Regions from separate parts of the Pseudomonas sp. NPDC089554 genome, predicted to be linked through region 3. Evidence: riboswitches for the same ligand, from Rfam matches in the RefSeq annotation. Region 3 holds a riboswitch; each other region holds the start of a gene.

Region 1 (9,815 bases), on a different contig from region 3:
CTTGAGGTAGGCCGGTGCCGCCACCGTGAGAATGCGGGTATCAAGCAGCTTGCGCGCCACTAGGCTGGAGGCCCGCGGTTCGCCGAAGCGCACGGCTAGGTCGAAACCGTCCGCGACCATGTCGCCAAGACGATCGCGGGTGATCAGCTCGAGTTCCAGCTGCGGGTGCGCATCGAGAAACCCTCCGAGCGCGGGCCCTAGCATCAGGCGAGCGAAGAACGGGTCGACATTGACCCGCAGGCGCCCACGCACAACCTGCGCCCCTGCGGTCACCGAGGTAGCCGCCTCATCCAGCGCTGCCAGCAACGGCACTACCTGTTCGTACAGGCGTCGGCCTTCATCAGTCAGCGTGACCGAACGCGTGGTGCGGTCGAACAGACGAATACCCAGTCGCTTTTCCAACCGTGCCAGTGCGCGGCTGATCCCTGGTTGCGACATGTCCATGACATCGCCGGCAGCCGCAAAGCTGCCGCTGTCGGCAATGGCCACGAATACGCTCATGCCGTTGAGGCTGCGTTCATCAAAGCCCATATTTATGCCGTTATGTCATTTATTAAATGACAGTGATGTTATCGATTAATCAATTGCTGCACCACACACTGGCTCTCATCGCGGCACTGCGCCGCGCTCAATCGGAGCCCCTCTATGTACGTCATCACTGGTATCACCGGCCAAGTCGCCAGCACCGTCGCTCGCAACCTGCTCGCCGCAGGCAAGGAGGTGCGCGCCGTGGTGCGCGATGCTGCCAAGGGCGAGTCCTGGCTGGCGGAAGGCTGCCGCGTAGCGATTGCCGACATGCATGACCGCCCCGCTCTGATCCAGGCATTTTCCGGTGCCGAGGGTGTTTTCGTGCTGTTGCCACCGAACTTCGACCCTAGCCCCGACTACCCTGAAACCCGTGCCATCATTGCCAACCTGCACGCAGCATTGCGTACCTGCGCTCCCCGCAAGGTTGTGTGCCTGTCGACCATCGGCGCCCAGGCCGACCAGCCCAACCTGCTGTCGCAACTCGGCGAGATGGAACGCCAGCTGGGGCAGTTGCCGATACCGGTGACATTCCTGCGCGCTGGCTGGTTCATGGAAAACAGCCTGTGGGATATCGCCCCGGCCCGTGACGAAGGCGTACTGCACAGCTTCCTGCAACCGCTGGACAAACCGGTGTCAATGGTCGCCACGGCCGATATCGGCCGCACGGCAGCGGCATTGTTGCAAGAAGACTGGCACGGCGTGCGCGTGATCGAACTGGAAGGCCCGCAGCGCATCACCCCGCTGGAGCTGGCCAGTACCCTAGGCCGCCTGCTGGGTCGCGAGGTGAAGGCCCAAGCCGTGCCGCGTCAGGCCTGGGAACAGTTGTTTCGCGACCAGGGCATGCATAACCCGCTACCGCGCATGCAAATGCTCGACGGCTTCAACCAGGGTTGGATCGACTTCGCAGGTACACCGCGCCGGGGCAGCACTGCACTAGAGACGGTACTGGCCGGGTTGGTCGAACGTAAGGTTTGAATGCGTCGAGGGCCACTCCGGTTGACGCTTTCCCCCATAAATGCTCAGATGCGCCCCTTGTTCCAGGTGTCCCCTGCCGCCGTGCAGGGGATTAAACGGGAAGCCGGTGCCTCGCCTTGCGAGTAGTCCGGCGCTGCCCCCGCAACGGTAAGCGAGCGATGCATTCGATACACCACTGTGCCAGCCGGCATGGGAAGGTGAATGCCTCATGCCCCTCGCAAGCCCGGAGACCGGCCTGGTACAGCAATTGGCAACTCCCGCGGTGGGCGGGCGCGGGCCGGTGTTCGCGGCATACCCTTGCCATCGAGCCCTCCAGCGCGTCCTCCGTTCGGGTCGAACTCACCTTGCAACGGTCGCAACGCCATGTCCTCCCTTACTTTGCGCATCGAAGACCTGCACTGGGCACCCGGCCCGGGCCAGGCAACGCTGCTCGAAGGCATCGACCTTGCCGTCGGCGCTGGCGAATTCGTCGGCCTGATCGGCCCCAACGGCAGTGGCAAGACCAGCCTGCTGCGCTGCGCCTACCGCTTCAACCGCCCGCACCAGGGGCGCGTGGCACTCGCTGGCGAAGATATCTGGCAGCGCCCACCGCGCTGGGCTGCCCAGCGCATTGCAGTGATGCTGCAAGAGTTTCCCGAAGACTTCGGCCTGAGCGTGCGCGATGTCGTGGCCATGGGCCGCACGCCACACCTGGGGTGGCTGGAAGGCGACCGCGAGCCAGGCCTGGTCGATAGCACCCTGGCCCGACTGCAACTGGACACCCTGGCCGACCAGGCTTTCACACGTCTGTCTGGCGGCGAGAAGCAACGGGTGCTGCTGGCCCGGGCGCTGGTGCAGCAACCCCAGCTGCTGATTCTCGACGAGCCGACCAACCACCTCGACCCACGTTTCCAGCTCGCGCTGCTGCAACAACTGCGCGGCACCGGCCTGAGCCTGCTGGCCAGCTTCCACGACCTGAACCTGGCGGCGGCCTTCTGCGACCGCCTGTACGTCATCGACGCCGGGCGCATCGTCGCCCACGGCACGCCGCACCAGGTGCTGACCGAACACTGCCTGGCCGAGGTGTTCGGCGTGCAGGCGCTGGTCGACCGCCACCCGCTGGCCTCCCACCCACGCATTACCTGGATCACCCCCGCATGAAAGCCCTGCTCCCCTGCCTGGCCCTGATGGCCGCCCTGCCCCTCGCCGCTCAGGCCAGCAACTACCCGCTGACCGTGCGCAGTTGCGAACGCGACGTCACCTTCACCCAGGCGCCGACCCGCGCGGTCAGCCACGACATCAACCTCACTGGCATGCTCCTGGCCCTGGGCCTGCGCGAGCACATGGTCGGCTACAGCGGTATCAGCGGCTGGAAGACCCTAGACCCGGCGCTGCGCAAGGCCTTGGAGGGCCTGCCGGAAATCGCCCCGCGTTATGCCTCGGTGGAGAACCTGCTGGAGGTGAACGCCGACCTGCTGTTCGCCGGCTGGAACTACGGCATGCGTATTGGCGGGCCGGTCACGCCGCAGACCCTGGCGCCGTTCGACATCCCGGTGTACGAACTGAGCGAATCCTGTTCGTGGATCATGCCGCAACGTTCGGCAAGCCTCGAGGATCTGTACCGTGACCTGGACAACCTCGGGCGCATCTTCGACGTGCGCGAACGCGCGCAGGCGCTGGTCGCCCAACTACGCCAGCGGGTCGAGCAGGTGAGTAAGGCGCTGGCCAAGACCGCCGAGCGGCCACGAGTGTTCCTCTACGACAGCGGTGAAGACCGCCCCACCACCTCCGGGCGCCTGGGCATGCCGCAGGCGCTGATCGCCACGGCCGGTGGCGACAATGTGATGGCCGACGTGGCGGCCAGCTGGACCCAGGTTGGCTGGGAAAGCGTGGTAGAGCGCGACCCCGAGGTGATCGTGATCGTCGACTACGGCCCCACCAGTTGGCAGCAGAAGCGTGACTTCCTGTTGCAGCACCCCGCCCTGGGCGGCGTCGAGGCCATTCGCAAGCAGCGCTTCGTGGTGCTGTCATATCTGCAAGTAACGCCGTCGGTGGAGAACGCTGCGGCCATTGAAACCCTGGCTGCGGCCCTGCACCCGCAATTGATCGCGCAGGCACCGCGCTGATGCCTGTGCGTAACCCCGTGGCTTACCGTTGGTTGATCATCGCACTGTTTGCCGCACTGCTGCTGTCATGCCTGCTGTCGCTAGGCTTCGGTGCAGCCCAGGTGCCATTGGCCAAGGTCGCGGGCATCGTGTTGCAGAACGTCGGCCTGGGTGATGGCGGCGACTTCAGCCGTGGCCAGGCGCAGATCGTCTGGCAGATCCGCGCCCCACGTGTGTTGCTGGGCGCGTTGGTGGGTGCCGGCTTGGTGCTGGTCGGTGGGGCGTTGCAGGCGGTGACCCGCAACCCGCTGGCCGACCCACACCTGCTCGGTGTCAGCGCGGGTGCGGTGTTCGGCGCAGTCATGGTGGTGCTGTTCCTGGGTCAGTTCGCGGGCGTCTTCAGCTTGCCGCTGGCGGCCTTCCTTGGCGCGCTGGGCAGCATGCTGCTGGTGCTGGGCGTGGCCAGCCGGGGTGGACGCTTGGAAAGCGATCGCCTGCTGTTGGCCGGGGTAGCGGTGTCGTTCGTGGTGATGGCGGCGGCCAACCTGCTGCTGTACACCGGCGACCCGCACGCCACCAGTTCGGTGATGTTCTGGATGCTCGGTGGATTAGGCCTGGCGCAGTGGTCGCTGCTATGGCTGCCAGCGCTTTGCGTGATGGCGGGCTTTGTCGTACTGATGAGCCTGGCACGAGCCCTGAATGCACTGATGAGCGGCGAGCAGACCGCTGTGAGCCTGGGCTTCGACACGCGTCGGGTACGTGCCCAGGTGTTCATTGGCAGCGCTTTGTTGACTGGGGTGCTGGTGTCGTTGTCCGGTGCCATCGGCTTCGTCGGCCTGATGCTGCCCCACGTGGCCAGGCGCCTGGTAGGCGCCGAGCATCGTCGCCTGCTGCCGGTGTGTGCGTTGCTGGGCGCGCTGTTCATGGTGTGGGTGGATGTGGGTGCACGGACCCTGATCGCACCTCAGGACCTGCCGATCGGCATCGCCACCGCCGCCATCGGTGGCTTGTTCTTCATCGTGCTGCTGCGCAGGAAGGCTTAACAGCAGCGCGTGTTGCACTGGCGCTTGCCATAGCGCGCTTCCTGGCGTTCGCGGAAAAATTCCTTCTGGCTCATCACCGGCTCGCCGGGATGGTTGGCCTTGCGCAGGGCCACGTACTGCTCGTAGTCAGGCATGCCCACCAGCAGGCGGGTGAACCGGCCCAACCATTGGATGGCGCGTTGGAGTTTGTTGCTGGACATGGACGGTGCTCCGTGTGCACGTGCGTGAAGGTAGACATCATGAGACCTCGCGCGTGTATCGGCAATGTGTCGGGCCGCGAAGTTTTTGTATTGTTTTGTAGCAGGTTCCCTACCTGTCGAGGACAGGCGGTCATTGCCGTTAATCCTGGGAAAATCCTGCCTGCCCATTATCGGCCTCGTTCGGCGTATTGCACGCCTTCGATCAATCGATGATGGAGAACTGCCCCATGAAAGCCCTTACTTTCGCCCTTACCCTGCTGGCTGCCACCACCGTCACCTCTGCGTTCGCCGAAGGCGGCTCCGACCGCCTCAAGGAGCGCAGCGACCAGTGGGCGATGCAACGCCAGCAACAGCAACAGGAGGCCGTGGCCAAGCGCGACGCTCAGCCAGCGCCACAAACCCAGGGCAGCACCGAACGCCCTGCCTCTTGACCACGCCACACGGGGCGTAGGCATGCGCTTTCAAAGCGGGGCGGATCTGTGTAAAACAGGCCATTCACTCCCCGCGACGACAAGGATTTGCGCATGCTCTACCGCCCCCTCGGCCACTCCGGCCTGCAAGTCTCCGCCCTGACCCTGGGCAGCATGATGTTCGGCGAACAGACCAGCACCGAAGCGTCGCTGCGCATCATCGACCGTGCCTGGGACCAAGGCATCAACTTCATCGACACCGCCGACGTGTACAACGCCGGGCGCTCCGAGGAGATCGTCGGTGAGGCCGTGGCGCGCAACCGCCAGGACTGGGTCGTCGCCACCAAGGCCGGCTACGGCCCCGCCGATGGCCTGCCGAACCGCAGCGGGCTGTCGCGCAAGCACCTGTTCAATGCCCTGGAAGCCTCGCTGACCCGCCTGGGCACCGACTACCTGGACATCTACTACTTGCACCGCGAAGACCACAAGGTGCCGCTGGAAGAAACCGTGCGGGCCATTGGCGACATGCTGCAACAAGGCAAGGTGCGCTACTGGGGCGTGTCCAACTTCCGTGGCTGGCGCATCAGCGAAATCTGCAACCTGGCCGAGCGCCTGGGGGTGGCCAAGCCTGTAGTCAGCCAGCCGCTGTACAACATCGTCAACCGCCAGGCCGAGCCCGAACAACTGGCGGCCGCCGCCTTCCATGGCCTGGGCGTGGTGCCGTTCAGCCCGCTGGCCCGTGGCGTGCTCAGCGGCAAGTACGCCCCCGGCGCAACGCCCGATGAGGGCAGCCGCGCCGGGCGCCAGGACAAGCGCATCATGGAAGTGGAATGGCGCCAGGAGTCGCTGACCATCGCCCAGAAGATCCACGCCTACACCGAAGCCAAGGGTGTCGGCATCGTCGAGTTCGCCATTGCCTGGGTGCTGAATAACCAGTTGGTCAGCTCGGCCATTGTCGGGCCGCGTACCGAGGAGCAGTGGGAAACCTACGCCGGGGCGCTGGAGGTGAAGATCACCGCCGAGGACGAAGCCTTCATCGACTCGCTGGTAACGCCTGGGCATGCCTCAACGCCGGGGTTCAACGATGTGGCGCACTTCGTCAGCGGGCGTTTGCCGCGCAATTGAATCGCACTGCCCGCCTCAGGCGGGCAAGTCCCGCTGGCTGCGGGCGAACTCGATGAAGGCCTTGAGCGCCGCCGGCACCTGGCGGCGACTCGGGTAGTACAGGTGGAAGCCCGGATAGTAGTAGGACCAGTCCCCCAGCACCTGCACCAACGCCCCACTTTGCAGGTGCTCGCGCACCATGTCTTCGAATACATAGGCCAAGCCCACGCCATCGAGCGCCGGCCCGGTCATCATGCGCACGTCATCCAGTACCACCGGCCCCTGCACATCCACCTCCAGGCGCATGCCGCCCCGCTCGAACTCCCAGCGGTACAGCGCGCCACTGGGGAAGCGATGGCCGATGCACGGCAGGCCACGCAAGTCCTGGGGTTGCTGCGGCACCGGATGGCGCTCGAAGAACGCTGGCGAACCCACTACCACCGAACGCAGGTAAGGCCCGATAGGCAGCGACACCATGTCGGCTTGCAAACGTTCGCCCAGACGCACGCCCGCATCGAAACCGCCACTCACCATATCCACCAGCGCATCATCGCCGCTGATCTCCATGCGTACGTCCGGATACAGCGCCAGGAAGCGGTTGGCCAATGGCAACAGCACCAGCTCCACCCCTATTCGCCCGGCCGTGATACGCAAATTACCGGAAGGTTTGTCGCGGAAGCTGTTGAGGTCTTCCAGTGCATCGGCGATATCGCGAAACGCTGGTTGCAGGCGCTGGTACAGGCGCTCGCCCGCTTCGGTGAGCGCTACGCTGCGGGTGGTGCGGTTGAACAGGCGCACGTCCAGGCGGGTTTCCAATGCCCGCAGCGCATGGCTCAGGGCCGAGGGTGTAAGCCCCAGCTCCACCGCTGCGCGGCTGAAGTTCAAGTGCCTGGCGATGCACAGGAACAGCGAGAGGTCGGCCGTGCTGGGTGATTTCATTAGTGAATACTCTTCACAGGACAATGAGAAATTTGTGGGATTATCACAGAAATAGCTGAGCCGTACAGTAGCGTCAACTCATCGAGAAAGCCCCGCGAAACGCAGGGTTCATTACAGGAGGAGTTGACACATGCGTACTTGGCTCATTACTGGCGCTTCCCGTGGTTTCGGTACCCTGATCGCACAACAGGCCCTGGCGGCCGGCGACGCGGTCATCGCCACTGCACGTAAACCTGAAGATGTCGTGGCCCGCCTGGGCGAGCACCCCAACCTGCTGGCCGTGCGCCTGGACGTCACCCGCGAAGAAGACGCTCACCAGGCTGTCGCAGAAGGCATCAAGCGTTTCGGCCGCATCGATGTACTGATCAACAACGCAGGCTACGGCGTACTTGGTGCGGTCGAGGAAACCAGCGCCAGCGAAACCGAGCGCCTGTTCGCCACCAACGTGTTCGGCCTGCTCAATGTCACCCGCGCTGTCCTGCCACACATGCGCCGTCAGCGCAGCGGCCACGTCATCAACATCTCGTCGCTGGGCGGCTACCAAGGCTACATGGGCTGGGGCGTCTACGGCTCCACCAAGTTCGCCGTCGAAGGCATCAGCGAGGCCATGCACCAAGAGCTGGCGCCGCTGGGCATCAACGTCACCGTGGTGGAACCTGGCTTCTTCCGCACCGACTTCCTCGACGAGCAATCGCTGATCAAGACCGCCCTGGAACTGTCGGACTACGACGAAACCGTCGGCCAGATGCGCAAGTTCGCCGCCTCCGCCAACCACGCCCAGCCGGGCGACCCGGACAAGTTCGCCAAGGCCATGCTGGAGCTGGTCAACGCCGCGAACCCGCCGCAGCGCCTGCCGCTGGGCAGCGACGCGGTGGCGCGAATCGCTTCCAAGCATGCCTTCGTCGAGGGTGAGCTGGTGCAGTGGCGCGAACTGGCGATGTCCACCGACTTCGCCCAGTAAACGACACCGCGCTTGGCAAACGAGCCCGCTGCACTTGTGCAGCGGGCTCATTGCGTTACATCAGCAAAAGACCTTTGATCGCCAGCAGGTGCAGCGGATAGAACCCATAGCCCCAGCGCCCCACCGGCGGTACTCGCCAACCATCACAGCCTAGCAACCCCTTGCCCAGCGGCAGCGCCAGAGCGGCAGTGACCAGCACCAGCCAGGTGAAGGGCTGCGACAGGTGGCCGAACAACCAGCTGTTGGTCAGGTTGCCGGACATGGCCAGCGCAGCCGCCAGCAGCCATCCCCGCCCGCCCTGCTGCAACGCCAACAGGCACGCGGCGGGCAGCAGCACGCCCGGCAGGCCGTACATCAGTCGTTCGCTGCACAGCGCCGCCAGCGCCAACACGCCGACACCCGCCACGCGCGCCAAGGTCTGGGGGTGATGAACGGCCCAGGCCAGCAGCAGGCCCAGGGTCAGCGTGGGCATCACGCTGAGTGTCTGCGAGCCACTGTCCAGCCAGCGGTAAGGCCCTTCGGACAGCAGCGAGAACAGCAGCATCAGGCCCAGGTAGCGTGCGTTCGCCCGGTTGAACAATGTGCCGGGCATGCTGCGCAAGACGTTGCAGGCGATTGCCAGGCAGAACAGCGGAAAGGCCAGCCGCCCCAGCACGAACAGGCTATCGGTGGCAGGCCAGAGGAAACGCAGGTGGTCGGCGAGCATGGTTGCCATCGCCGTCCACTTGACCAGGTCCAGCCCGGCCGAACGCCTGCTCAGGGACGGGCCTCGCCCAGGTAGCGGGTGGTCCAGGTGGCCAGCGGCAGTGGCGGTTGCTGGTCGAGAATGCGGCTCCAGATCAACTGCAAGTCATTGAGGTTGAACATCGAGCTAACACCCGCGCCGACCCAGGCCGTGGGCGTGTCGGTCACCCACTGCCCCTGCCCATCGCGGTGGGCCATGTTGAAGCGGAAGGTGTAGTTGCCGGGAATGCCCATGCGCAGGTCGGTCACCACCAGGGTGCCGTCGATCGCGTCATAGCGCAGCCAGTCGTCGGTGAACCAGCGCAGCCGTGCATGCAGCGGGTCATTGGCCAGCGCCTGGGCGAGTTCGGGGTTCAACGACAGACGCTGCATCTCGGGCGCCTGGCGGTCGAACAAGCTGCTGACGCCTTCGTAGTAATGGCCATCCGGGGTCTTGGCCAGCACACGCCAGACCAGGCTGTTGAAGGCCATGGGTATCGCGCGCACTTCGCTCGTGGCCACCCCCTGCTGCTGCAGTGCCTCGGCGAAACGCTGTTCGGCGGCCATGCGCCCGGCCAGGCCGAAGCCCAGGTATGCCGTGCTGAACACCAAGGCGGCAGCCATCCACGGCACGGCGCGCCCGGCCAAGCCACGCAACCCGGCGTAGAGCACCGTGACCAACAGCGGCACAGTGTAGATCGGGTCGATGATGAACACCGCTGCCCAGCTTTCCGGTGTGAACTGCAAGGGCCAGAACAGCTGGGTGCCGTACACCGTGAACGAATCGAGTATCGGGTGGGTCACCAGCACCAGCCAGAACGCCAGGAACAGGCGTGGCCACCGGTAGC
Region 2 (9,815 bases), on a different contig from region 3:
GTCCAAGCTCAGGCTTTGGGCACAGGGACGTTGGTCGAGATGGTCGAGGTCGTTAGTCACGCCGCCGAGCAATTGCTGGATCAACGCCGTGCCGCTGTGCGGCAGGCCAGCCACCGGGTAGCCCTGTGTTTGCAGGGCTTGCAGGATATTCAAGGCAGCTGCCGGGGTGTCCAGACCGACGCCGTTGCCGATGCGGCCATCGCGGGTTGGGTAGTTGGCCAAGACCAGGGCCACACGTTTCTGCGCGTTGGGCAGGCGCGCCAGCTCGACCCAACGGCGGGCCAGCTCGGCGACGAAATCCATGCGCTCGGGGTGGGCGCGATAGCAGACTACATCCGACTGGCTGCGCTCGCTGCGCCAGGCCAGGTCCTTGAAGCTCACCGGCCGGGTGATGATGCGTCCGTCCAGCTCCGGCAAGGCGATGTGCATGGCCAGGTCGCGCGCGCCCAGGCCTTGCTCGCTGATCTCCCAGCCGGGCTGGTTGTCCTGGGCGCAGATCGCTTGCAGCACCGGAACATCGCGGCGCAACGGGCGCAAGTTGGGCTGCTCCGGGCTGGACAAGGCAAAACCGGTGGTATTGATGACCACTTCGGCCCCCACCTCATCCAGCCAGGTTTCGACCTGTGTAAGGCAGCCTGCCTCCTTGAGGCTGGCCACGGCGATGGGCAGCGGGTTTAGCCCCGCCGCCTGGAGCCGCTGGCAGAACACGTCGATGAACGCGGTGTTGGCGGCTTGCAGGTGCGAGCGGTAGAACAGCAGCGCTGCAACGGGCTGGCCGACGCTCCACTGGCCGAACCAATCCTCGGGCACGGCGCTGGGCTTGTCCGGGTGGTAGACCGTGGTGCGCGGCAGCGGCTGCGGCGCATCCCAGGCGTAGTCTCGGCCCAGGTACTGGCTGGCCAGGCAATGGAACAGATTCACCGCGTTGGCCTTGCCACCTTGGCGCAGGAAATGCCACAGCCGCTCGGCCTGCTCGCCATGTACCGTGCCCAGGTCGGTCAGCTCGGGGTCGGGGCGGTCATCCCCTGGCACCAGGATCAACTGCACCCCGCGCGCGGCCAGTTCGACCAGTTGCTCGACGCCATAGCGCCAGTAGCCGACGCCGCCGTGCAGCGACACCAGGATCACCTTGGCATGGCGCAGCACCTGGTCGACGTACAGGTCGACCGAGGCGTGGTTCTGCACCTGCATGGGGTTGGCCAGGCGCAGGCTGGGGAAGTCGTCCGGCAGCTGCTCGGCGGTGTCGGCGAGCAGTGCCAGGTGTGAATCGCCGCTGCAGAGGATCACCAGTTCGGCGGGGGTCTGACCGAGGTCGGCGATGCTGTCGTCCGGCACGAAGCCGCCGGGCTGGGTCCGCAGCAGGTGCATGGCTTAGGCGCCCAGGGCTTGGCGCAGGCGCGCTTCCAGCTGCACGGCATCGAGGTCCTGGCCGATCAGCACCAGGCGGGTAATACGCGGCTCATCGCTGCGCCAGGCGCGGTCGAAGTGCTTGTCGAAGCGGGTACCTACGCCTTGGATCAGCAGGCGCATCGGCTTGCCGGGGATGGCAGCGAAGCCCTTGGCGCGCAGGATGCCGAACTCGGTGACCAGCTGGGTCAGAGCATCGAGCAGCAGGCTTTCGTCGGCCTCGGGCAGGTCGATGGAGATGGAGTCGAAGGCGTCGTGATCGTGGTCGTCGTGGTCATCGTCGTCGTGGTGCGAGTCGTGATGGGTGCGGCGGCCATCGATGTGCACCTCGGACTCGGCACCGATACCCAGCAACACGTCCAGCGGCAAGCGGCCGCTGCTGGCCTCGATCACCTTGACCGCAGGCGGCAGTTCCTCGGCCACCTCGGCACGGACCTTGGCAAGGCCTGCGGCGTCGATCAGGTCGGCCTTGTTCAATACGACCAGGTCGGCGCTGGCCAGCTGGTCGGCGAACAGTTCGTGCAGGGGGGATTCGTGGTCGAGGTTGGGGTCGAGCTTGCGCTGGGCGTCGACCTGGTCGGGGTAAGCGGCGAAGGTGCCGGCGGCGACCGCGGGGCTGTCGACCACGGTAATGACGGCATCGACAGTGCAGGCGTTGCGGATTTCCGGCCACTGGAAAGCTTGCACCAGGGGTTTGGGCAGGGCCAGGCCGCTGGTTTCGATGAGGATGTGGTCGAGGTCGCCACGGCGTGCGACCAGTTCGCGCATGACCGGGAAGAACTCTTCCTGCACGGTGCAGCACAGGCAGCCATTGGCCAGTTCATAGACGCGGCCGTTGGCTTCTTCTTCGGTACAACCGATGCTGCATTGCTTGAGGATTTCGCCGTCGATACCCAGCTCGCCGAATTCGTTGACGATCACCGCGATGCGACGGCCTTGGGCGTTGTCGAGCATGTGACGCAGCAGGGTGGTCTTACCTGAGCCGAGGAAGCCGGTAACGATGGTGACGGGGAGTTTGGCCAGTGTTTTCATGTCGCGATGCCCTTGGCAGCAGTGGCGCGGGCATGCAGGACGATAGCCACGGACGCTGCTGGCCGGGCACGTTCGTCACCGGATCACCCCGCCCGGTTGAAAGTCGAAAACGTTACGAGGCAGGTCTCCTGGCTTGCACCCTACCGGCCTGTGGCCAGTCGGACGACGCCTTCCCGCGTGATACGCAGTGGCTATGTCGGCCCTTTGGATGCTTACAGTTGCGGGGGCAGCCGCGGCTTGTACCGCGTTCCCGTCTTAGCTCCGGCTGGCGCCGGAGAACCTCGAACTGGCAAGGCTACGCAGTGGTTGGCGGGTGGTCAACCGTGGGATGGCGAGTGGCTTTATTTATGCACCACACGCCCCAGCCCGCCCCTGCCCGGCTTTAGCTTTAGCTTTGGCTTTGGCTTTGGCTTTGGCTTTTGATCTTGATCTTGATCTTGATCTTGATCTTGATCTTGATCTTGATCTTGATCTTGATCTTGATCTTCGCGACTTCCAGAAGGCCGAGCGGAGGCGTCTGGAGGGCCCTGGCGCGCAGCGCCCTTCGGCGTAGCCGAAGTCGCGAGATGTAGACTTGCGAAGCAAGTCGTAGGCCGCGAAGGCCCGTAAGACGCCGGAGCGAGGGAACCCGGAGCACAGCGTAGGGCCGTATGGGGGAGCAAGCGGTTTTTGCTTACTTTTTTCCAAGAAAAAAAGTAAGTCGCCGTAAGGGCGAAAAGGTGAATGAGCGCCACCAAAGCAAATGGATATTCACCCAACGCCCGCGCCCCAATCCCAATCCCAATCCCAATCCATTGATTAGAATTGACTGAAATATTTCCTCATGATTTGCTAGCACATTGCGTTCGGGTGCCCCCAATCAGGGGGTGAAACGGGAAACCGGTGCGTCGCAGGCCCCACCCAGGGCCCGACAACTCCGGTGCTGCCCCCGCAACGGTAAGCGAGTGAAGCGTCTGAACCACTGTGCCCCCGCCAAGGCATGGGAAGGTGACGCCATCAGGGACCCCACCCCCACCTCGCAAGCCCGGAGACCGGCCCAACGCTCAATGATCACCCCGCGGAGGGCGGGCGCTGTCGCATTCCCCTGGGCCAACCACGCCCGGGCGCGCCGCGCTTGTCCGCTGCTAAAAAAGCAGAGGAAAGCGTCATGCCCATCACCAGCGCCAAACACAGCATCGCCACCCCCGTCAGCCTCAGCCAGCGCCTCGTAGTGGCCATCGGCGCCAGCCTGCTGGGCCTGTGCCTGGTCTACTTCGCCGGTTTCTCGCATATCGAGGCCGTGCACAACGCCGCCCACGACACCCGCCACAGCGCCGCCTTCCCCTGCCACTGAGTAGCCCGCCCATGATCTCGCGAATCGCCCGCACCGCCGGCTTCAGCGGCCTGCTCGCCGCCCTGTTGCTGACCCTGCTGCAAAGCTTCTGGGTCGCCCCGCTGATTCTTCAGGCAGAAACCTACGAAAGCGCAGGCCCCGCTACCGAACAGCATGACCATGCGGGCGAAGCAACGGCCGCCCACACCCACGAGCACAGCGAAGAGGCTTGGTCGCCGGAAGACGGCTGGCAGCGCATCCTCTCCACCACCGGCGGCAACCTGGTCGTCGCCGTAGGCTTCGCCCTGATCCTCGCCGCCCTGTACAGCCTGCGCGAGCCCGGCCGGGTCAGCACCGGCGCACTCTGGGGCCTGGCCGGTTTCGCAGTATTCTGCCTGGCGCCGACCCTCGGGTTGCCACCGGAGCTGCCCGGTACCGCCGCCGCCGACCTGGGCCAACGCCAGACCTGGTGGGTCGGCACCGCCGCCGCCACCGCCGCCGGCCTGGCCCTGCTGGTGTTCGCCAGGCACTGGCTGTTCAAGGTCGCCGGCGTCGTGCTGCTGGTGGTCCCGCACCTGATCGGCGCACCACAGCCAGAAGTGCATGAAAGCCTCGCGCCCGAGGCGCTCGAGTCACAGTTCGTGATCGCCTCGTGGCTGACCAACGCAGCCTTCTGGGTTGCCCTGGGCCTGCTCAGCGCCTGGCTGTATCGTCGCGCAAGCCACGCCTGATGAGCCAACACGCCAGAGTGCCGGCGCTGTATGCCGGCTTTGGTTGTCGCAGCGGCTGTCCGGTCGAAGCACTGGACAACCTGCTACGCCAAACCCTCGCGGCGCACCAACTGCCCCTTTCGGCCCTGCGCGGCATCGCCAGCATCGACAGCAAGGCGCACGAACCTGGCCTGCTGCAACTGGCCGAACGGCTTGCCCTACCGCTGGTGGTATTCACTGCCGAACACCTGCTGCCGCTGGCTCCCCAGCTCAGTCACCGCTCCAGCACAGCCTTCGAGCACACCGGTTGCTGGGGGGTTGCCGAGAGCTCGGCCCTGGCGTTGGCGCAATCCGAGCACCCGCAGGCCCGTCTAAGGGTCGACCGCCAAGTACTCGGACCCGCTACCCTGGCTATCGCCAGTCGCGAATAATCGCCCTATCCTCCCGCTTTTCAAGGATTTGCCATGACGGTCTATTTCATCGGCGCCGGGCCCGGCGACCCCGAGCTTATTACGGTCAAGGGCCAGCGCCTGATCCGCCAGTGCCCGGTCATCATCTATGCAGGCTCCCTGGTGCCACCTGCCGTGCTGCAGGGGCACAGCGCCGAAACCGTGATCAACAGTGCCGAGCTGCACCTTGAGCAAATCATCGAAGCGATGCGCCTGGCTCATGCCAACGGCCAGGACGTTGCGCGCGTGCACAGCGGCGACCCGAGCCTGTACGGCGCCATCGGCGAGCAGATCCGCCATCTGCGTGCGCTCGGTATCGACTTCGAGATCGTGCCCGGGGTAACGGCCACTGCCGCCAGCGCGGCCCTGCTCGGTTGCGAGCTGACCCTGCCCGACGTGGCGCAGACCGTCATTCTCACCCGCTATGGCGACAGCTCGCCGATGCCGCCCGGCGAGCAATTGGCGGACCTGGCTCGGCACCGCGCCACCCTGGCCATTCACTTGGGTGTCCGGCACCTGCAACGAATCGTTACCGAGCTGCTTCCCCATTACGGCGACACGTGTCCGATCGCCGTGCTGCACCGCGCCAGCTGGCCGGACCAGGACTGGGTCAAGGGCACCCTGGCCGACATCGTCGAACAGGTAGAAGCCAAAGGGTTTCGCCGCACGGCGCTGATCCTGGTGGGCCATGTGCTAGGCGATGCGCCATTCGCCGACTCGGCCTTGTACCGGGCTGGCCACGCACACCTCTACCGCCCTGGCTGACGATTGCAGCCCGCGAGTGATCGGCCCACACTCCAGGCTTTCCTGTCTATCGGAGTAACGCCATGCTCGAGCTGCGCCCCAATTGCGAATGCTGTGACATCGACCTGCCCGGCGACAGCCCGGATGCAGTGATCTGTTCGTTCGAGTGCACATTCTGCCGTCCCTGCGCCGAACAGCACCTGCAAGGGCGCTGCCCCAACTGCAATGGCCAGTTGCTGCAACGGCCAACCCGCGTCGGGACAGCCCTGCAAAACAACCCCGCCTCGCACCAGCGCGTCAGCAAGCCACACCCCGGCTGCACCCCCTCCTCTACTCAAGGCGCTTGAGCAGCGCCCCAAGTCGGTCGGCACAACCGTGTCGGCCTGCTATACCCTGTTTACCTGTCAGTCGTTCTTGTAGGATTTTTCAACAGTTCATGCGGGCAATTTCAACAGCTTCATGTCGGCCATTACCAAGCGTCGAGAATATACGTATTGTGCGCGCAGCCGGATTGGCCCTACAGAAGTGTTCCTGGCTGTTTCAGGAAACGGACAATATTTCCTACAGGAGTTTCCCATGACAACCGTGCTGATGGTCGACGACCACCCAACCGTCAGGCTGGCTGTACGTATACTGCTGGAGCGCGAGCGCTTCACTGTCGTCGGTGAAAGTGGCGACGGCATCGAAGCCGTACAAATGGCGCGCAGACTTTCCCCCAACGTCGTCATCCTCGACATCGGGCTACCTGGGCTCGATGGCATGGAAGTCATCAAGCGCCTGCAGCTGCTCGACCCCGCTCCCAAGATCATGGTGCTCACCGGCCAACCCGCCGATCTCTACGTCCGCCGTTGCCTGGATGCCGGTATCGCCGCGTTCGTCAACAAGGACGAGGACCTCGATGCCGTGGTGTTCGCCCTCAAGGCTCTGGTCAAGGGCTACTCGACCTTCCCGCAGATGTCGGTCAACAGCAACTCCCTGGAAAGCGAAGGCGTACGCCTGGACAGCCTGTCCAACCGCGAGATGGAAGTGCTGCGCCGGCTGACCCGAGGCGAGAACAACAAATTCATTGGCGAGCGCATGAACCTCAGCGCCAAGACCATCAGTACGTACCGCGGCCGGATCATGGAAAAGCTCAAGACCGAGTCGCTGGTGGAAATGGTCGACCTGGCCAAACGCAACCAAGTCCTCTGAACCTCGTTGCACATGAAAGGCATGCTGCCAGGCTTGCTTGCGCTCATCGCCCTGGCCGCGCCTTCGCCCGCTCCCGCACAGAGCGAGCCGCGCCAGGTGCTCGCCCGCTCGCTGAGCGCAACCGCGCCGCTGCCGGTTTCTTCCCAGGACCTGCAGTGGCTGCAGCAGCGAAAGGTATTGGTGCTGGGCAGCTCCACCCCCGACTATCCCCCCTTCGAAATCAACACAAGCCTGCGCGACTATGAGGGCCTGAGCGCAGACTACGCGGGCTTGCTCGGCGAGCAACTGGGGCTTGTGCTGGAGGTTCGGCGCTTCGCCAGCCGCGCGGCGGCCGTCGAAGCCTTGCGCGAGGGGCACATCGACCTGCTCGGCAGCTCCAATGCGTTCGAGGCCGCCGAGGCCGACCTGGCCTTGAGCATGCCCTACGCCGACGATATGCCGGTGATCGTCACCCGTCAGGGCCTCGCCCTGGACAAGGACGACGACCTGGCCGGCATGCGCCTGGCGATGGTCGACCACTATCTGCCCGAAGCGGCCGTCCGTGCGCTCTACCCTCGGGCTCGGCTGCAGCTGTACCGCTCGACTGCCGCCGGTTTCGATGCCGTCACCCAGGGCATGGCCGACGCCTACATCGGCGATGCCATCAGCTCCGACTTCATGATCGGCAGCACTTACCAAGGCCTGGCCCGCATCGATCACTTCGCGCCCACCGCTCCAGGGGTCTTCGCCTTCGCCCTGAACCGCGACAACACCCGGCTCGCCCACCTGGTAAACCAGGCAGTGGCGCGCATCACCGACAGTGAGCGGTTGAACATTCTGCGGCGCTGGACCAGCGGCAACACCAGCCTGCTGCTGCAACGCCACCTGAGCAACCTGACACCCCAGGAGCAGGACTGGATAGCCAGCAACCCGAGGATACGCGTGCTGGTCAACAGCGCCTTGGCGCCGCTGACCTTCAACGACAGCCAGCAACGCCTGAGCGGCATCACCATCGACCTGCTCAAGCAGATTGGCCTGCGCACCGGGCTGCGCTTCGAGGTGCTCGAGCGCGGCGCCGTTTCCGGCATGATCGACGAAGTGGCGCGCGGCGAAGCGGAAATGGCCGGTGCCCTGGACTATGGCCCGAAACGCCTGGCCAGGCTGCTGTACACCCGCCCCTACTTCATCACGCCACGGGTGCTGGTGACACGCAGCGATGCAGATGCCGGGATGACCCTGAACGATCAACGCGTCGCGCTGATCCCCGATGCCGCCCAGCATGCGGCGCTGCTGGCCGCTTATCCAAAGGTGAAGGTGGTCGAGGCGCAAGACTCCCTGGCGCTCATGGAGGCCGTGGCCAGGGGCAAGGCAGACGTGGCGCTTGCCGGACACCTTACCGCCACCTACTACATCACCCAGGTATTCAAGGACAAACTGCGTATCGCCAGGCTGCAGGACGACGCCCCGGCCACTGCCGCCTTTGCCGTGACGCCGAACCTGCCGCAACTGCAGTCGATTCTCGACAAGGCGCTGATGAGCATTCCCCCCGAGGAACTGCACCAGCTGGTTAACCGCTGGCGGCCAAGTGCGGTAGCCAGCGACAGCCTGTGGGGCAATTACCGCACCCTGGTGCTGCAAGTGGTGGGGCTGTCGACCTTGCTGTTGGCCGGGGTGGCGTTCTGGAACAGCTACCTGCGCAAGCTGATCCAGCAGCGTGGCGAGGCCCAGCGCGCCTTGCAGGCACAGCTGGCACTGAGCAGCAGGTTGCTTGAGCAGTTGCGCCAGGCCAAGAACGCCGCAGAACAGGCCAGTCAAGCCAAGAGCAGCTTCCTGGCAATCATGAGCCATGAAATCCGCACGCCCATGAACGCGGTGATCGGCCTGTTGGAGCTGGCACTCGAGGACAGCCGCCCAGGCCGCAACGACCCCGACGGCCTGCGCATTGCCCATGATTCGGCCTTGGGCCTGCTCGACCTGATTGGCGATATCCTCGATATTTCTCGCATCGAGGCGGGGCATATGACCCTGCAACCGGTCGCCACCGAACTGACCGAGCTGGTGCGTTCGACCCTTCGGGTATTCGATGGCAATGCCCGACGCAAAGGCCTTGCCCTGCAGGCACAAGTGCCCGAGACCCATGTGTGGGTGCTGCTCGATCCGCTGCGCCTGCGCCAAGTGCTGTCCAACCTGTTGAGCAATGCCATCAAGTTCACCGACCACGGCAGCATCGACGTCACCCTGACGGTCGAGCCGGGTAGCTGCGGACAACCGTTGCAGGTTCACCTGCGCGTTCAGGACAGCGGTGCCGGTATCAGCGCGGCAGACCAGGCCAGGTTGTTCCAAAGCTTCGCGCAACTGGACAGCCATCGCGCCCGGCAGGGCGCTGGGCTGGGCCTGGTCATCAGCCGCACGTTGTGCCAGCTGATGGGGGGCGAGCTGCACCTGGAAAGCACCGAGGGCATGGGTACGCAGGTAGACATGCACCTGCCACTTGAAGCTGCGCAACCGGTAGCTCGCGAAACGCCAGCGCCTGCCGAAACAGCCGAAATCGAGCCCTTGCAGGTGCTGGTGGTCGATGATTACCCCGCCAACCGCATCCTGCTGGAAAGGCAACTGCAAAGCCTGGGGCATCAGGTCACCCTGGCCGAGCACGGCGAAGCGGCCCTGGCCCTGTGGCAAGCGGGACATTTCGATTGGGTGCTCACCGATTGCAGCATGCCGGTGATGGATGGCCATGCCTTGACCCGGCAACTTCGTGCCCAGGAACGGGCCACCCACAAGGCCCCCTGCAAGGTCCTTGGCATCACCGCCAACGCCCAGGCAGAAGAGCGTGAACGTTGCCTGGCCTCAGGCATGGACGGCTGCCTGTTCAAGCCGGTGGGCCTGGCTACCCTGAGCGCCCACCTGCCCCGGGCTCGCCAGGCGAAGGCCTACCCGCCAGCGGCGAGCTCCCCGCCAAGCGACTTCGACCTTGCACGCCTGCACCACCTC
Region 3 (9,815 bases):
CACCGGCTTGCCGCTGCGCAGGTTCAAGCCGCGCCGCCATTGGGCGACGGCGCGGCGCTGGGTCTCGCCGATCGACAGGGCGAAGAACAGCCGCTTGAAAGGGGCGCCGCTGGGGCGTGCGTCCTGGGGCATGGGATCTCCTGGGCGGATAAAACGTTTGCGCCGTCGCTCGCGCTCAACGTAACAATATGTTCAAAGCACGGCGATGATTGTTTATGCTGGCGAGCTCAGGCCATGGCGCATGGCCATTTTCGACAAGTATCCGTCCATGAAAATTGCACTCGTACTGATTTTCGCCCTCTCGATCGCCTATGTGCACCTGCGCGGCCGCGTGCGCCACAAACTCACCCGCCAACTGGGCGACCACTCCAGCTTCCTGGCCCCGGTCAACAGCTTCCTCTACCTGTTCTCCCGCCACCCGGCCAAGCCTTACCTGCCGGTCGAGGCGTTCCCCGAGCTGCAACCGCTCAAGGACCATTGGCAGGAAATCCGCGAAGAAGCGCAGCACCTGCTGCATGCGGGCGAAATCAAGAAGTCTGACAACTATGACGACGTCGGTTTCAATTCGTTCTTCAAGACCGGCTGGAAGCGCTTCTACCTGAAGTGGTACGGCGAGAGCCACCCTTCGGCGATGACCCTGTGCCCACGCACCACCGAGTTGCTGCAAGGCATCGGCACCGTCAAGGCAGCGATGTTCGCCACCCTGCCGCCAGGCGCCAAGCTGGTGCGTCACCGCGACCCCTATGCCGGCTCCTATCGCTACCACCTGGGCCTGGACACACCTAACGATGATGGCTGCTACATCAATGTGGACGGCGAGAAGTACGCCTGGCGCGACGGCGAGGCGGTGGTGTTCGACGAGACCTACATCCACTACGCCGCCAACACCACCGAGCACAACCGCATCATCCTGTTCTGCGACATCGAACGCCCGCTCAAGTACCGTTGGGCCACCGCCTTCAACCGCTGGTTCAGCCGCAACGTGATGGCCGCCGCTGCAGCGCCGAACGACGCCAACGACAAAACCGGCGGCATCAACCGCCTGTTCACCCGCATCTACAAGATCCGCGAACGCGGCAAGGCGATGAAGAAACGCAACCGCACCCGCTACTACCTGGAAAAGTGGGCCGTGGTGGCTGGCTTGGTGCTGGTGTTCATCTATATCTGAATCTTCGTGTAGCCTGGGCGCTCCTACCAACCTGACCAGGTGAAGACAATGAGCATGATGGACTGGGACGCCTACCGTAAGCAGCTGATGGCCGGTATCGGCGACCTCAAGCACCTCTCCCCCGACACCGTCGCTGGCTATGCAACCGCCAGCGGCGCCGGCGCCAAGACCAACCACCTCGACGCCAAGACCCGCGAACTTATCTCCCTGGCAGTGGCTGTTACCACCCGCTGCGACGGCTGCATCGCGGTGCATTCCAAACAAGCCGTCAAGCATGGCGCCACCCGCGAGGAAATCGCCGAGGCGCTGGGCGTGGCGATTGCCGTGAACGCCGGTGCCGCGCTGGTCTATTCGGCACGAGTGCTGGATGCCGTGGGCAAGCCCGACGCGTGAATGCCCTGGCGCCGCCAGCCTTGCACGGTGGCGGCGCAACACCCAGACTGGCGCCCTCCCCGCACAGGTACCCGCATGATTCACATTCGCCCCATGGCCATGGACGACTTCGAGCGCTTCTGGCCAACCTTCCAGGCCATTGCCCAGGCCCGTGAAACCTACGCCTACGACCCCGACCTGAACCTCGAGCAGGCGCGCCAGCTGTGGCTGGAGCTGCCGTTGCACACGCTGGTGGCCGAGCAAGATGGCGAGCTGCTCGGCAGCTACTACCTCAAGGCCAATGCCGCTGGCCCCGGCGCCCATGTCGGCAACTGCGGCTACATGGTCTGCGAGGCGGCGCGCGGGCGCGGCGTGGCGCGGCTGATGTGCGAGCACTCGCAGAAGCTGGCGCGCCAGGAAGGCTTCCTGGCCTTGCAGTTCAACTCGGTGGTGGCCAGCAACGAAGCGGCGGTGGCGCTGTGGAGCAAGCTCGGCTTCGAGACGGTCGGGCGCCTGCCCAAGGCGTATCGCCATGCCCGCCTGGGGTTGGTGGACTGCCTGGTGATGTACAAGTGGCTGGCCGATGAGCCGGTGGTTGAAAAACCGCCACTGCTGATCGGGCGCAAGAATATCGAGGCGCGGGTATCGCGCCGACGTGGGCGATAAGCCATCACTCGCCCCATCTGCATTCCTTTTACCTATTCAAACGATTGACTACCCACCTGTTCGATGGTCATATGCGCGCCAGTTTCAGGTGTCCTGCGCCGCCGTGCGCAGGGTGAAACGGGAAGCCGGTGCGTCTTCATGACCAGTCCGGCGCTGCCCCCGCAACGGTAAGCGAGCGAACCCTTCGACACACCACTGTGCGCAAGCATGGGAAGGTGAAGGCTTCATGACCCTCGTAAGCCCGGAGACCGGCCTGAAGCTTCGGCTTTGTACGAAAAGTGCCTGCGCAGCGATCCTGCTGCGTTGAAAACAGGCTCGGAATGCTCATTGACAACCAGTCAAGTCGAGCGCGACTCCGACCGTTCCTCGCCTGTTTTCGCCTTGCAGGATCGCTGCTCGGCGACTTTTCGCACAAACCCAAGTTGGCAAACCCGCGGTGGGCGGGCGCAGGCCGGTGTTCGCGTGCGCGCCTGCGTGCGTGGTTGCTCGTCTTTGCGTTGTTTCCACCGGGATCCATTCCGTCCTGCAACAGTGGAACGACATGTCCCGTACCTACAAGCTTCATACCCTGGCGGCGTGCCTCGCCGTCTCGCTCCCGGCCCTGGCCGAAGAGCCTGGCAAGGGCGTCCTGGCCCTGCCCTCGACCGCCATCACCGATACCCTCGACGAGCAGAAGGTCGACCTGGCCACCCCGACCAAGGCCGGCTCGCGCCTGAACCTCAGCGCCCTGGAAACCCCGGCCAGCACCAGCAGCATCACCGCCGAGCAAATCCAGCAGCGCAACAACGTCACCGTACAGGACGCCGTGACCCGCTCCCCCGGCATTACCTCCATCGGCACCCCCGGCAACGGCAACACCGCCCTCTCCGCCCGCGGCTTCACCGGCCACACCTCGGTGATGACCCTGTTCGACGGCGCGCGCCTGTACACCGGTGCCGGCACCCAGACCTTCCCGGTCGACCCGTGGATGGTCGAGCGTATCGACGTGATCCGCGGCCCGGCCTCGGTGCTCTACGGCGAAGGCGCCACGGGTGCGGTGATCAACGTGATCCCGAAAAAGCCCTTTGCCGGTGAGATCCGCAACCACCTGCGCCTGGGCTACGGCTCCTGGGACCGCCAGCAACTGGGCCTGGACAGTGGCGGCAGCCTGAGCGAGCGTCTGAGCTACCGCGTCACCCTCAACAAGCAGGAAGCCAACGGCTGGGTCGACCGCACCGACTCACGCAGCCTGGCCCTGAGCGCCGCGCTGCGCTTCGACGCCACCGACGACCTGAGCTTCACCTTCGCCCATGAACGCGGTGACCTGGAGCCGGCCAACTACTTCGGCACGCCACTGATCAACGGCCATTACCGCGACAGCCTGCGCAAGAAGAACTACAACATCCAGAACGACGTGCAGCGCTACCACGACGAATGGACCCGCTTCAACACCGACTGGACCCTGAGCGACAGCGTCAGCGCCAGCAACCAGCTGTACTACATCAAGAGCCGTCGCCACTGGCGCAACGCCGAAGACTACAGCTGGGACCCAAGCCGCGAGCAACTGGCCCGGGAAAGCTTCCTGGAGATCAAGCACAACCAGGAGCAGATCGGCGACCGCCAGAGCTTCACCTTCGACCACGCGCTGTTCGGCATGGCCAGCAGAACCGTGGTGGGTGCCGAATACAACAAGATCCGCTTCAACGTCGACAACAACTCGCCCTACATCGATGTCGGCGGCGACTACATCGACCCGTGGAGCCCGGCCCCAGGTTGGTTCCAGAGCCAGTCGGTGCTGCGCCCGCAAACCCTCTCCACCACCCACACCTTCGCCCTGTTCGCCGAGAACCGCACGCAACTGACCGAGCGCCTGTCGCTGGTCACCGGCGTGCGCCGCGACCAGAACCACATCGACCGCGACAACCTGGTCAACGGCACCCGCGTCGACCGCAGCCTGCAAGGCGGCAACTGGCGCGCGGGGCTGGTGTTCGCGGTCACCGACGACCTGTCGCTGTACGGCCAGTACTCCACCAGCGAAGACGGGGTCAACAACCTCATCAGCCTGAGCCCGGCGCAGATCGACTACGACCTGACCGAGTCCAAGCAGACCGAACTGGGCCTCAAGCAGCGGTTCTGGGAAGGGCGTGGCGAATGGACCCTGGCGGCGTACCACATCGTCAAGAAGAAGCTGCTGGTCTACGACCCGGTCTTCAATACTCAACAACAAGCCGGCCAGCAGACCTCCGACGGCCTGGAAGCCACGCTTGAGCTGGCCTTGGGCAACCAATGGCAGCTGTCGGCGAACGCCGCCGTGGTGCGCGCCAAGTACGACGACTTCGAGGAAAACACCTCGGCAGGCGTGGCCGACCGCGCCGGCAAACGCCCGGCCAACGTGCCACGGCGCACTGCCAACCTGTGGCTGAGCAAAGGCTTCGGCCAAGCCGTCGACGCGGGCATCGGCCTGCGCTACGTCGACGAGCGCTATGCCAACACTGCCAACAGCCAGAACGTGCCGGGCTACACCGTGGTCGATGCCAACCTGGGTTGGCAGGTGCTGCCTGATGTGCGCCTGGGCTTGCAGTTGAACAACCTGTTCAACCGCGACTATGTGGTGGCTGCGCACAGCGGCGAGCAGTGGTTGCTGGGGGCGCCGCGGTCGTATTTCGCGACTGTTGATTACAGCTTCTAACGGTGCGAGTCGCTCCCCGGTCTAGCTGCCGTGGGAGCGACATGAGAGGTAAAATCACCACAACAATAAAGATACAAGATAACATTGCGAAATCTTCACTCGTAACTACCCTCCCTATGCAAACACCTTCCCTACGCCTGCACAGCATCGACGCCCTGCGCGGCCTGGTCATCCTGTTCATGCTGCTGGACCATGTCCGCGAAACCTTCCTGCTGCACCGGCAGGTCAGCGACCCGATGGACGTCACGGTCACCGAACCCGCCTTATTCCTCAGCCGCACCCTGGCGCACCTATGCGCGCCGGTGTTCATCCTGCTGACTGGCTTGTCAGCCTGGCTGTATGGCGAGAAGCACCAGGGCCTGCGCGATGTCTCGGCCTTCCTGTTCAAGCGGGGGCTGTTCCTGGTGGTGCTGGAGTTCACCCTGGTCAACCTGGCCTGGACCTTCCAGTTGCCGCCTTCGGTCATCTACCTGCAAGTGATCTGGGCCATAGGCCTGAGCATGATCGCTCTCTCGGCCCTGGTCTGGCTGCCGCGCCCGGTGTTGATCGGGCTGGGTCTTGCGATCATCGCCGGGCACAACCTGCTCGACGACCTGCACTTCGCAGCAGGTTCGGCGATGCATGTTCCCTGGGCGATCCTGCATGACCGTGGCTGGCTGGAGGTGTCGCCATCGCTTCGTCTGCGCACGTCCTACCCGGTGCTGCCATGGGTCGGCGTGATCGCCCTGGGCTACGGCCTCGGCCCCTGGTTCGCCCGTGCCCGCCAGGCACCGCGTCGCCAGGCACAGTTGCTGCTGGCGGGAAGTCTCGCGCTGCTGGGCTTCATCGTGCTGCGCCAGCTCAACCAATACGGGGAAGCGCCCTGGCAGGTCTACCCCAGCCTGGTGCAAACCTTGATGAGCGTGCTCAACATCACCAAATACCCACCATCGTTCGCCTTCCTGCTGCTGACGCTGGGCGTCGGGCTGCTTCTGCTGCGGGCCTTCGAACGCGCCGGGCAGGCACGCTGGATCAAGGTACTGGCGGTGTTCGGCGCCGCGCCCATGTTCTTCTACCTGCTGCACCTGTATATGCTCAAGGCGCTGTATCTGGCGAGGCTGGGGGTGTTCGGGCGCAACCAGGGGACGTACTTCGGCTTTGATAGCGTCGCGGCGATGTGGCTGCTATCCGCCGTGCTGGCGGTGTTGCTGTACCTGCCGGTGCGCCGCTTTGCCCGGTTCAAGGCGCAGCGGCGCGATATTGCCTGGCTGAAGTACTTCTAGACGCTACTGGCCCACTTGCCAGTGCTGGCGCTCCTGCGGCGTCAGGGTCCGCAACACGTGGTCGAACGCACCTTGCAGCTCGCCACTCACATTGCCGAACGCCTTGAAGTTGGTCAGCAGGTAGCGCTTGACCGTGTTCGGCCAGATACCGGCGTGGTACGCCGCATTGAGGATGCCCTTGGCGTCCTGGTAGTTGGCCGTGGGCTTCACCTCGCCCAGGCGGCGGTCGAACTGGGCGAAGGTCCACGGGTCGTCGCGGGCTTCGAATTCATCCAGCAGTTTCACTTTGTAAAGCGCCAGGTCAGGCATCGGCTTGCTCCTTCGGATCACGTCCGTTGTGGGGAATACCCCCACGGTAAGCAAAGCCAAAGAAACTGAAAATGAACGCAATGCACCTTTGTCTGAGTTGCCAGTAGGAGTCTTCCTAACACTTGGTAAAAGAAGCGCTCGGCGAGAGCCGGACAATTCGATTACCATCGCGCCCTTTCGCCTGCGGAAACCTGTTGCCATGAACAGAATGATCCAATTCATCGCCGTGGTGCTGACCTGCACCTTGATCGGCGTGGCCTGTGAGCGCTACGGCGTGAACCAGTACCTGAAATGGCTGCTGATGGCCCTGCCGGCGATTATCTGGGTGCGCCTGCGCAAGCCGCTCTAGGCCTCACAGCGCAGCTTCCTTGAGCAGCCAGTCGCGAAACGCCTGCACCTTCTCCAGCGCTGCGCTTTCAGGCCGGTAGACCGCGTAGTACGCCTGGGTCAGTGGGCAATCCAGCCCCTTGTCGGCGAATGGCCGGATCAGCCGCCCGGCGGCCAGGTCGTCGCGCACCATCACACTGCGCGCCAACGCCAGGCCCTGGCCGTCCATGGCCGCCTGCAACACGGCGGCGGAATTGTTGATACGCAGCCCCTGGTTGGCCTTGAGCGCGGTGTAGCCCGAAGCGTCCAGCCACATGCGCCAGGTGGGGTAGTCGGGGTCGCTGGCCATCGACAGGTCGTGGATCAACGTACTGCGCGCCAGGGCCTCGGGCGTCAGCTTGCCATCCTTGAGCAAGGCAAAACCTGGGGCGCACACCGGGAAGATCACCTCGTCCATCAATTGCACGGCATGCAGGCCAGGCCAACGTCCGCTGCCGTAGCGCACGCCGATATCGATGCGCTCGGCCTGGAAGTCCAGCGCGCGGGCATTGGTGTCGAGCAGCACATCCAGCTCCGGGAACGCCAGCTGGAAACGCTCGATCCGTGGCAACAGCCATTTGGAGGCGAATGCCGGGCTGACACTGACCGTAAGCCCCGTGCGCGCCCCGACCTCACGCAGCCGTGTCAGCCCCAGGGAAAGACGCTCGAAGCCATCGCGAATGTCCGGCAAGGCCGCACGCGCAGCATCGGTCAGCTCCAGGCGCGTCGAACCACTGCCGGCGCGGGTGAACAAGCCAATGCCGAGCCAGGCCTCGAGGTTGCGCACCTGCTGGCCGACCGCCGCCGGGGTGACATTCAGCTCCTTGGCCGCCGCCGAGAAGCTGCGGTGACGGGCAGCAGATTCGAAAGCGCGCAGGGCATTGAGGTAAGCAGGGCTGGTCATCGATAGTTTTTCTTTTCTAGTAATGGAGTGATGGGCATCGCCGCAGACCGACAGCTGCGACTATAGCAAACCGCTGTTGCTTGGGAGCGTGGCGCAGATGAATAGTTTTTCTAGTGCTCAAGCCTTCGGTTCATGGCGCTTCGCTACCGACAACACCTGCTTGCCCAGCTACAGTAGAATCGCCATTCACCCGTGCCACCCAAGGCTTCCAACCCCATGCCTCGCCTGTCCGCCCTGCTGCTGCCGTTGTTCCTGCTCGCCACCCTCGCCGCCTGCGACCAGAAACCCACCCGTGAAGAAAAGATCCTCGCCAACCTGCCTTTGCAGGAAGCCTACGACCACAACATCGGGCGCATGGCCTCGCTGCTGGCAATGACTCACCCGCAGCTGAACGAAGAACAGATCAAGGAGGTACTGCGCAAGCACCTGACCGTCGACGACCAGCGCAAGGACCTGTTCAAGCTCTACAGCGAGAAGAACTTCAGCGACGCCGAGTTCGACACCATCGTCGCCGCCACCCAAGACCCGCAGAAAGCCCGCGAGCTTGGGCAGAGCGAGGCAGGCAAGCAGCTCAGCGAGAAGCTCACCGGGCTGATGCGCGAAAGCGCACGCGACCCCGAGGTGCAGGCGTTGGCTGAAAAGCGCATGCAACAGGTGGAAGACGAACTGGCGAGCCTTGCCGTAGCCCCGACGCCTCAGAGCGAGTAAGGTTATTCCTACTGCCCTGTAAGCGAGGTGTGGATTGCCACACGCCAAGCAAGGCCTGCGCCTGGACCTGCGCACGCTCATCCTCCTGCTCTCTACCCTCACTGCCCTGGTGATGCTGCTGACCAGCTATTTCGCCAGCTACCGGGTGCAGCGCCAGTTGCTGATCGACCATTCCCTGGAGTCCAACCGGGTGTACGCAGCAAAGCTTGCGTCGATCACCGAGACCTTCATCAGTAGCGCCATGCAGCAACTGGCGTTCAGCGCCCAGGACCGTGTCCGGCAGATGGACGACACGGCGGTGCTGGACGCCGAAACCGAGCGCCTGCAACGCCAGAGCAGCGCATTCAACTCGGTGTTCGTGGTCGACGCCCAGGGCGTGATGCGTGCCATCTCCCCTGCCCCCTTGCGCAAGGTGGTCGGCAAGAAACTCGACTCACCAGGCGCCATCGAAGCCCTGCGCGAGCAGCGCCCCCTGGTTTCGATGCCCTACGTATCAGCGGCCAACAACCTGGTGGTGGTGCTGTCGCAACCCATCCACGACGCCCAGGGCAAGTACCTGGGGTATGTGGGCGGCACGCTCTACCTGCGTGAACACAATGTGCTCAACAGCCTGCTGGGCAAACACTTCTACCAGGACGGCTCCTACCTCTACGTGGTCGACCGCAACCGCCGCCTGCTCTATCACCCCGACCCGCAGCGGGTGGGCACGGTGGTGGGCGACAACCGCCTGCTCGACGACCTGGCGCACCGCGCCCAAGGTACCGAACGTCTGTACAACAGCCTCGGCGTCGAGATGCTGGCCGGCTTTGCGACCGTACCCAGCACTGGCTGGGGGGTGATTGCGCAACAACCGCTGGCCCGCACCGTCGAACCTTCACAGGGGTTGATCCTCAATGTGGTAACCCTCTCCGCGCCCTTGGCACTGCTCGGTGGCCTGGCGCTGTGGTGGCTGGCGCTGACCATCACCCGCCCGCTCTGGCAACTGGCAGCCGGCGCGCGGGCGCTGGACCACGCTAGCACCCCCGAACGCATTCGCGCGGTGCGCGCCTGGTATTTCGAGGCTGCCGAGCTCAAGCGTGCGCTGCTGTTCGGGCTGAACCTGCTGCAAGAACGCATCGGCCGCCTGCACCGCGACGTGCAGACCGACCCACTCACCGGCCTTGGCAACCGCCGCGGCCTGGACCTCACCCTGTCGCTGCTGCAAGCCGAAGGCCAGGCCTTCTGCGCCATCGTGCTGGACGTCGACCATTTCAAGCGGATCAACGACAACCACGGCCACGATGTCGGCGACCAGGTGCTGCGCGCCCTGGCCGAGCTGATGCGTAGCTGCTGCCGGGAAGGCGACATGTTGTGCCGCACCGGCGGCGAGGAATTCCTCATGCTGCTGCCCGG

The links. Region 3 has a riboswitch for cobalamin ahead of ACQKPE_RS06455 (TonB-dependent receptor). Riboswitches for the same ligand answer to the same signal wherever they lie in the genome.
Region 1: another riboswitch for cobalamin. It lies ahead of ACQKPE_RS08580 (ABC transporter ATP-binding protein); the one in region 3 lies ahead of ACQKPE_RS06455 (TonB-dependent receptor).
Region 2: another riboswitch for cobalamin. It lies ahead of cobW (cobalamin biosynthesis protein CobW); the one in region 3 lies ahead of ACQKPE_RS06455 (TonB-dependent receptor).

What each region holds. Positions count from the first base shown of each region.
Region 1 is NZ_JBNNVR010000019.1:36,335-46,149, forward strand. Features, by position in the region: gene ACQKPE_RS08570 (LysR substrate-binding domain-containing protein) at 1-531, opposite strand, end outside; gene ACQKPE_RS08575 (NmrA family NAD(P)-binding protein) at 646-1,503, shown strand; cobalamin riboswitch at 1,551-1,756, shown strand; gene ACQKPE_RS08580 (ABC transporter ATP-binding protein) at 1,867-2,643, shown strand; gene ACQKPE_RS08585 (ABC transporter substrate-binding protein) at 2,640-3,608, shown strand; gene ACQKPE_RS08590 (FecCD family ABC transporter permease) at 3,608-4,630, shown strand; gene ACQKPE_RS08595 (YbdD/YjiX family protein) at 4,627-4,830, opposite strand; gene ACQKPE_RS08600 (hypothetical protein) at 5,058-5,261, shown strand; gene ACQKPE_RS08605 (aldo/keto reductase) at 5,355-6,365, shown strand; gene ACQKPE_RS08610 (LysR family transcriptional regulator) at 6,381-7,283, opposite strand; gene ACQKPE_RS08615 (oxidoreductase) at 7,414-8,244, shown strand; gene ACQKPE_RS08620 (TraX family protein) at 8,300-9,004, opposite strand; gene ACQKPE_RS08625 (metal-dependent hydrolase) at 9,001-9,815, opposite strand, start outside.
Region 2 is NZ_JBNNVR010000004.1:35,278-45,092, reverse strand. Features, by position in the region: gene cobN (cobaltochelatase subunit CobN) at 1-1,368, opposite strand, end outside; gene cobW (cobalamin biosynthesis protein CobW) at 1,372-2,439, opposite strand; cobalamin riboswitch at 2,541-2,738, opposite strand; gene ACQKPE_RS02495 (hypothetical protein) at 2,768-2,992, shown strand; cobalamin riboswitch at 3,270-3,494, shown strand; gene ACQKPE_RS02490 (CbtB domain-containing protein) at 3,587-3,772, shown strand; gene ACQKPE_RS02485 (CbtA family protein) at 3,784-4,482, shown strand; gene ACQKPE_RS02480 (cobalamin biosynthesis protein) at 4,500-4,892, shown strand; gene cobM (precorrin-4 C(11)-methyltransferase) at 4,926-5,675, shown strand; gene ACQKPE_RS02470 (DUF1272 domain-containing protein) at 5,738-6,001, shown strand; gene ACQKPE_RS02465 (response regulator) at 6,231-6,845, shown strand; gene ACQKPE_RS02460 (transporter substrate-binding domain-containing protein) at 6,858-9,815, shown strand, end outside.
Region 3 is NZ_JBNNVR010000013.1:36,332-46,146, reverse strand. Features, by position in the region: gene thpR (RNA 2',3'-cyclic phosphodiesterase) at 1-132, opposite strand, end outside; gene lpxO (lipid A hydroxylase LpxO) at 269-1,168, shown strand; gene ACQKPE_RS06465 (carboxymuconolactone decarboxylase family protein) at 1,217-1,561, shown strand; gene ACQKPE_RS06460 (N-acetyltransferase family protein) at 1,637-2,206, shown strand; cobalamin riboswitch at 2,276-2,477, shown strand; gene ACQKPE_RS06455 (TonB-dependent receptor) at 2,748-4,874, shown strand; gene ACQKPE_RS06450 (DUF1624 domain-containing protein) at 4,991-6,136, shown strand; gene ACQKPE_RS06445 (hypothetical protein) at 6,140-6,445, opposite strand; gene ACQKPE_RS06440 (hypothetical protein) at 6,645-6,794, shown strand; gene gcvA (transcriptional regulator GcvA) at 6,798-7,715, opposite strand; gene ACQKPE_RS06430 (hypothetical protein) at 7,932-8,423, shown strand; gene ACQKPE_RS06425 (sensor domain-containing diguanylate cyclase) at 8,458-9,815, shown strand, end outside.